Linked DNA regions of Alkaliphilus metalliredigens QYMF. The protein of the gene in region 2 interacts with the protein of the main gene of each other region in a pairwise test. Links are inferred from orthologs where the notes say so. Each region holds a gene or a part of one and is shown on either strand. Other genes may lie near its edges.

Region 1 (3,786 bases), 2.9 Mb from region 2 along the record:
CAAAAATTTAGCTCGAAAAACCCATGGCATGAGTGGTGCCCACTTAGCAAATATCTCTAACGAAGCTGCCATTATCGCCGTTCGGGAAGATGCTGAAGTCATCAGTTTAGACCATTTTGATCAAGCCATCGAGCGAGTGATCGCAGGACTTCAAGTCAGAAATCCCACCGTGCTTCAAAAAGAAAAGGAAATCGTTGCCTTCCATGAGGCTGGACACGCCTTAGTGGGTAAAATTTTAGGAACAGACATGGTACAAAAAGTATCTATTATTCCACGGGGACAGGCCCTGGGCTATGTACTCCAAATGCCTGAAGATGATCGCTATATCTATACACAGCAAGAGCTTTATCATAAAATCATGGTGATGCTTGGTGGCAGGGCTGCAGAACAATTGATTTTCAATCATTTGTCTACAGGTGCTAAGGATGACTTAAAAAAAGCCACTGAGTTAGGGATGCAAATGGTATGTGACTATGGTATGAGTGATTTAGGCTATGTTTATAATGAAGCCAATATGATTCATGCCATGAGTAATGACTTAAATAAAGAGATGAACCATATTGTTAAAGGTTGCTTTGAGAAAACCATTCATCAACTGAAAACCTATGAAAAACAATTAAATGACATCGCCAAAGCATTGCTAGATCGAGAAACATTAAATGGCGATGAGCTGGAGGAACTCTTAGGAGACTTCAAGCAAGCCCCAGTTAAAACCAAGGAAGAATTAGAAGCAGTATAATAAAAAGCACTGGCTACTGCCAGTGCTTTTTATTTTTTTGCAACAACTTTATTTTATTTACGCCTTATCAGCAATTTCTTTTACAAGATCTCCAATAAATTTTGAAGCATCAACGGCACCTAATTCGCCCTCTTCTCTTGCCCTGACAGCGACTGTTTCTGATTCTACTTCTTTATCTCCAATAACAAGCATATAAGGTACTCTTTCCAAACGGGCTTCTCTAATTTTGAAACCAATTTTTTCACTGCGCTCATCTATCACTACACGAATATCCTTTTCAAGCATTTGCTGCTGTAGTTTTCTGGCATATTCTAAATGATTATCTGTAATCGGTAAAATCTTTGCTTGAACCGGGGCCAGCCATGCGGGGAATTTACCTGCATAATGCTCAATTAAAATACCAATAAATCTTTCGATACTTCCGAAAATAACACGGTGAATCATAATCGGTCTATGTTTCTCTCCATCTGCTCCCACATAATTGATGTCAAAACGCTGAGGCATCTGGAAGTCCAATTGTATTGTTCCACACTGCCATGTTCGTCCAATGGCATCCTCTAAATGAAAGTCAATTTTGGGACCATAGAAGGCGCCGTCTCCTTCATTGAGTTTATACTTTACATTATTCTCCTCTAGCGCTTCTCTTAGAGAATTAATTGCTAAATCCCACTCTTCGTCGGTTCCCATTGAGTCCTTTGGTCTTGTTGATAATTCAATATGGTACTTAAACCCGAAGACCTTATAGAAATAATCTACGAAATTCATAACGCCAAGGATTTCATCTTTGATCTGCTCAGGTAGCATAAAGATATGGGCATCGTCTTGGGTAAAGCATCTCACACGCATTAATCCGTGCAATGCACCAGATAGCTCATGTCGATGGACTAGACCAAGCTCTCCCATTCTAATTGGTAGATCTCGATAACTATGCATTTTTCGTTTATACATTAAAATTGATCCTGGGCAATTCATGGGCTTCACTGCATAATTTGCATCATCAATATTTGTAAAATACATGTTTTCTTGATAATGATCCCAATGTCCAGATTGTTTCCAGAGCTGCTCATTCAAAATAATCGGTGTTTTGATTTCTTCATACCCACGCTTGGTATGCTCTCTTCTCCAGAAGTTTTCCAACTCATTTCGGACGATCATTCCATTTGGATGGAAAAATGGGAATCCAGGTCCTTCTTCATTTAAACTAAATAGGTCTAATTCTTTACCGATTTTTCGATGGTCACGTTTTTTAGCTTCTTCTAATCTTTCTAAATGCGCCTCTAGATCCGCCTTCTTCGTAAAGGATGTCCCGTAGATTCTTTGGAGCATTTTGTTTTTTTCATCTCCACGCCAATAGGCTCCAGCAATGGAGAGTAGTTTAAATGCTTTGATTTTACCTGTGGACAAGACATGGGGTCCAGCACAAAGGTCTGTAAATTCCCCTTGCTTGTAAAATGAAATCACCGCATCTTCAGGCAAATCTTGGATTAATTCTAACTTGTAGTCTTCTCCTTGCTCCTTTACAAGCTCGATTGCCTTATCTCTTGATAATTCAAAGCGCTCTACATGTAAATCTTCTTTAACAATTTTTTGCATTTCTGCTTCGATTTTCTCTAAGTCCTCTGGTATAAATCTATGCTCTGTATCAAAATCATAATAAAATCCATTATCAATGGCTGGACCAATTGCTAATTTTGTATTTGGGAAAAGTCTCAATACTGCTTGAGCAAGAAGATGGGCACTGGTGTGTCTTAAAAACTCTTCTCCACCTTCATCTTCAAATCTAAGGATACTCAGCTGACAATCCCCCTCTATTGGGGCGAATAAGTCAATTTTTTTCCCATCCAGCTCTGCTCCTATTGCAACTCTAGCTAATCCCTGGCTAATTTCCTTTGCAACATCTAAAATACTTGTCCCTTTTTCTACTTCTCGTACCGAACCATCTTTTAATGCAACTTTTACCATTTCCATATTTTTTCCTCCTTCATATATTCAGTATCGACAACATTCATCCTTAAAAATTGATACAAAAAAAACCCATCATCCTATAAAAGTATATAGGACGAGAGGTTGAGTTCCCGCGGTTCCACCTAATTTGATATGTAATCCATCTCAAATGACGATAACGAGTCACCGTTTTTCCTTTCACCTAAGGTTACTAAGAAACAGCTCCAAGGTAGTTTTCAGTTATCCATATATGGATATGCTTTCAGCCACGGCATGCCCTCTCTAAATACTGGGTTTAACTTACTTTTCCTCTTCAACGCCTTTTCGTTTAAATCAGTTATTATGTTTTTAAAATTCAATGAGCCTCTACAAAAAGCCTCAATATAATTTCATTGTATGAAATTGTATATTTACATAATTATATTGATTTTGCATTCTTTTGTCAAGTAATTCTACATTATTTTTTACAATAATAAAATAATTATTCCTTGAAATAAGCCAATCATAAATCCCAGTACGCCACCTAATATCTCAATATGTTTTAATTCTTTTTGTGCAATGGTTAATACCATAGATTCTAGTCCTTCTAATTCAAAGTCATTCACCTTTTCTTCAACCATTTGACCAATATTAATGTTTTCCGTTGCCTTTTTTACCACACTTGCCATCACTTCCGCTAACATCGTTTCCCCTTCTCGCTCAATTACATCTTCGATATATTTCCCAATCATACCTCTAAAAGCAGAAGGAATTAGGGAAGGAAGTCGTTCCTCCACAATTGCCTGTATTTTTATCTTCAATATCTGTAATATCTCTTTTTTATCTTGGGTTTCCATCAATCGATAGAGTATTTCATCAACTGATAAAAGTTCCTCTTCGACGGTTTTTCCTATACTTCTGGCAATTTCACTCCTCCGTTTAGGAATCAGCCCTTGAATACTGACATTAATGATAGGAATCCTCACAGGTTCGAAGGGTCTAAATAAGAGTTTAACGGCCAATAGATTTGTTACCCATCCAATCAGTGCTCCTATACCAGCTAAAATAGCCAAAGTCAAAAAAACCATTTCTCCACCTCATCTTTTGTTGCTTGTTAGACATCT
Region 2 (3,755 bases):
TCTTTTATTGTATAATACTTTTATTGTATAATAAGAATCAAAATGTTTTTTCAAAAAACACATAAAAAGGTACTCCAGTTTCCTGGAGTGCCTTTTTTTGCTTATTCAATCAATTATTTAAGTGTTACAGAAGCGCCTGCTTCTTCTAGTTTAGCTTTAATTGCTTCAGCATCTTCTTTAGATATGGCTTCTTTAATTGCCTTAGGAGCCTCATCAACAACTCCTTTAGCTTCTTTCAATCCTAATCCTGTGATTTCTCTTACAGCTTTGATTACATTGATTTTTGAAGATCCTGCGTTATCAAGGATTACATCAAATTCGGTTTGTTCTTCTTCAACAGCTCCACCTGCAGCTGCTCCAACTACCACTGCCGCTGATGCAGATACACCAAACTTTTCTTCTGCAGCTTTCACTAACTCGTTTAATTCTAACACCTTCATATTTTCAATCGTTTCTAAAATTTGCTCGATTGTCATTTTAAAAGCACCTCCGATTATTTTTTGTTTTATTTTTGTTATTTTGATATTTTGTTATTCTTATGCCTCTTGCTCTGTCTTCTTGTCTGCAATCGCTTTGATTAAGCAAGCGAAGTTTGCCATTGGGGCATTAAAGCTGCTAAGAAGTTTAGCAATTAACACTTCTCTTGACGGCACAGACGCTAGCTCTTTTAATTTTTCTTCGTCATAAAAGCTTCCTTCAACAAACCCTACTTTTAATTCTAGGGCTTTATGGTTCTTAGCAAAATCATTTAAGATTCTAGCTGGAGCCACTGGATCCTCATAACTGAAAGCAACAGCATTTGGTCCTACCAAATCCGCCACCATTTCTTCCATCCCTGCATTTCGAGCTGCTCGTCTCATCATGGTATTCTTATATACTTTGTATTCAACGCCAGCTTCTCTAAACTTTGCTCTAAGTTCTGTGACTTCCTCAACCTTCAGTCCTCTATAATCAACTACTACTGCAGCGATAGATTTTTCAAACTTCTCAGTAATTTCAGCCACAACTTTTTCTTTCATCTCAATTACTTTTGACATTAGGACGTCCACCTCCTCTTTATGAATATATGGATATTTTGCCGTTACAGAAAAAGATCCCTCTCTGCGTAAATAACGTCACACAGAAAGAGATCTTTGATAAATTTATCCAAAGCCTCGGTAGGATATTTAAGCTAACGCACCTACTTTCTGCGGCAAAATATTCACTTTTAACAACTTTAATCATTGTATCAGTATCTGAAATCTATGTCAACAGATAAATTTAATTTATCTAATGGAACTTTATTCTGATACCTTTGATGGATTAACACGAATTCCTGGTCCCATCGTACTGGTTACACTGACACTCTTGAAATATTGTCCCTTTGCTGCGGCTGGTTTCGCCTTTGCAACTGCTTCTAACAATGTTTTAAAGTTTTCAGCCAGTTGTGCTTCTTCAAAAGAAGCTTTTCCGATTGGCACATGGATAATGTTTGTTTTATCCAATCTGTATTCTACTTTACCAGCTTTTATTTCCTTTACAGCTCTTTCAAGGTCAAATGTTACTGTTCCAGACTTAGGATTTGGCATTAATCCTTTTGGTCCAAGTACTCTACCTAATCGTCCTACAACACCCATCATATCTGGCGTTGCAACAACTACATCAAAGTCAAACCAGTTTTCGCCTTGAATCTTTGCTACTAGATCGTCTGAACCCACATAGTCTGCTCCGGCTTTTTCAGCCTCAGTTACTTTTTCGCCTTTTGCAAAGACAAGCACTTTAGCAGTTTTACCTGTTCCATGTGGTAATACAATGGCACCTCTTACTTGTTGATCTGCATGTCTTGAATCTACACCCAGTTTAATATGAGCTTCAATTGTTTCATCGAACTTTGCAGTAGCTGTTTTTTTAACTAATACTACCGCCTCATTAGGATCATATGACTTTTCTCTATCAAATTGCTTAAGTGCTTCTTGATACTTCTTACCTCTTTTTGGCATTTTCCTAACCTCCTTGTGGTAGTGACGGTCTTTATAGGACCTCCCACTTTTTCCTAAATCATCTATTGAAATTAATCTTCAACAACAACGCCCATACTTCTAGCAGTTCCAGCGATCATACTCATGGCAGATTCAACCGAAGACGCATTTAAGTCTGGCATTTTTAATTCTGCAATTTCCTTTACTTTCGCTTTTGAAATTGTTGCCACCTTCTTAGTATGCGGCTCACCTGACGCCTTGTCAATACCAGCTGCCTTCTTGATTAAGATCGCAGCAGGTGGTGTCTTTGTGATGAAAGTATATGATCTATCTTGATAAACAGAAATGATTACAGGAATAATCATACCTGCTTGATCTGCAGTTTTCGCATTGAACTCCTTACAGAACCCCATGATGTTCACACCATGTTGTCCTAAAGCAGGCCCAACTGGTGGTGCTGGTGTCGCTTTCCCTGCAGGGATTTGTAATTTAATTTGTCCTACTACCTTTTTTGCCATTGCTTTTACACCTCCTTAAAATTATATCTGTATGCGTTTCACTATCCCTAGTGTTTTTGGCTCAAGTCTTTTAAAATATCCATCCTACAAAGCTTGAACTTGGTGAAATTCTAATTCTACAGGGGTTTCCCTGCCAAACATTGATATGAGCACTCTAATGGTTTGTTTCTCCATGTTGATATGCTCTATTGAGCCCATAAAGCTTTCAAAGGGGCCGGAGACCACGCGTATAGAATCGCCTATTTTAATGTCGATTTCATGACTCACTTGTTCTACACCCATATTTTTCACTTCCCGATCCGTTAATGGAATCGGTTTAGAGCTTGGTCCAACAAAACCTGTTACACCTCGGGTATTTCTAACCAAGTACCATGACTCATCAGTCACGTGCATCTTGAGTAACACATATCCCGGATAGAGCTTGACCTCTTTTGTTTTTTTCTTGCCATTTTTAATTTCGATTTTCTCTTCCGTCGGTACTGCTACCTCCAGAATCAAATCTTCCATACCTCTGTTTTCCGCCATTTTTTCTATGTTAATTTTCACTTTGTTTTCATGGCCAGAGTACGTATGGACGACATACCATTTTGCTTGTTCGGACATATTAAGGAGCACCTGTCTTCAAAGACAAATAACTCTCCCTCCCTTTAAGCGTATTCTTCGTTAAATGAGTAAGTTTAACCCAAAACCAAAAACCGAATCCAAAATCCATAAAAGAACGACTGCCATTAATGTTGCAATAATCACAACACCTGTATGGTTTTTTATTTCTGCTCTATTTGGCCAATTCACTTTTTTAAGCTCGGATCTAACACCTCTTAAAAATTTACCTAAACCTTTTGCCTTTTCATTATTGTTGGCATTAGCTTGAGTAGTCATTCTGATCCTCACATCCTTTTAAAGTTTAAACTCAATTATTTTGTTTCTTTATGAAGTGTGTGGCTTTTACAGAATTTGCAATGTTTTTGCATTTCCATACGATCAGGGTTGTTCTTCTTATTCTTTGTTGTGTTATAATTCCTCTGCTTGCATTCTGTACACGCTAATGTTATCTTGACTCGCAACAGTTACACCTCCCGTAGAGCACTACTAATTCTCTTATTAAATCTATTACTACAACGCATAAGTAGCTCATATTATAGTACATTACCCAATAAAATTTATCACATTTTTATTTTACTGTCAATAAAAATTTCTTATTTTATCTAAAAGGGCCTAGGTTAACCCTAGCCCCCATTTATAACTCCTTGGTTTAATTAGGTTTTTAACTATTCGATAA

The links.
Region 1: the proteins of rplA (region 2) and thrS interact in binary tests that used the Escherichia coli proteins (3 or more experiments, as listed by UniProt). The link is inferred for Alkaliphilus metalliredigens QYMF from one-to-one orthologs.

The regions. Positions count from the first base shown.
Region 1 is NC_009633.1:1,717,000-1,720,785, reverse strand. What follows is about bases 250-3,183. They hold thrS (threonine--tRNA ligase), read right to left. Parts: upstream 2,702-3,183; coding sequence 797-2,701; downstream 250-796. Other genes in these bases: AMET_RS08060 (DUF445 domain-containing protein), read right to left, coding at 3,148-3,183; AMET_RS08070 (ATP-dependent metallopeptidase FtsH/Yme1/Tma family protein), read left to right, coding at 250-739. Also shown: more of AMET_RS08070, read left to right, coding at 1-249; more of AMET_RS08060, read right to left, coding at 3,184-3,750. UniProt on the Escherichia coli protein: Catalyzes the attachment of threonine to tRNA(Thr) in a two-step reaction: L-threonine is first activated by ATP to form Thr-AMP and then transferred to the acceptor end of tRNA(Thr). The rate-limiting step is amino acid activation in the presence of tRNA.
Region 2 is NC_009633.1:4,591,253-4,595,007, forward strand. The notes cover bases 131-3,033. They hold rplA (50S ribosomal protein L1), read right to left. Parts: upstream 1,980-3,033; coding sequence 1,281-1,979; downstream 131-1,280. Other genes in these bases: rplL (50S ribosomal protein L7/L12), read right to left, coding at 131-476; rplJ (50S ribosomal protein L10), read right to left, coding at 537-1,037; rplK (50S ribosomal protein L11), read right to left, coding at 2,051-2,476; nusG (transcription termination/antitermination protein NusG), read right to left, coding at 2,561-3,033. Also shown: more of rplL, read right to left, coding at 114-130; more of nusG, read right to left, coding at 3,034-3,079; preprotein translocase subunit SecE, read right to left, coding at 3,140-3,355; rpmG (50S ribosomal protein L33), read right to left, coding at 3,391-3,540; tuf (elongation factor Tu), read right to left, coding at 3,745-3,755. UniProt on the Escherichia coli protein: One of the primary rRNA binding proteins, it binds very close to the 3'-end of the 23S rRNA. Forms part of the L1 stalk. It is often not seen in high-resolution crystal structures, but can be seen in cryo_EM and 3D reconstruction models.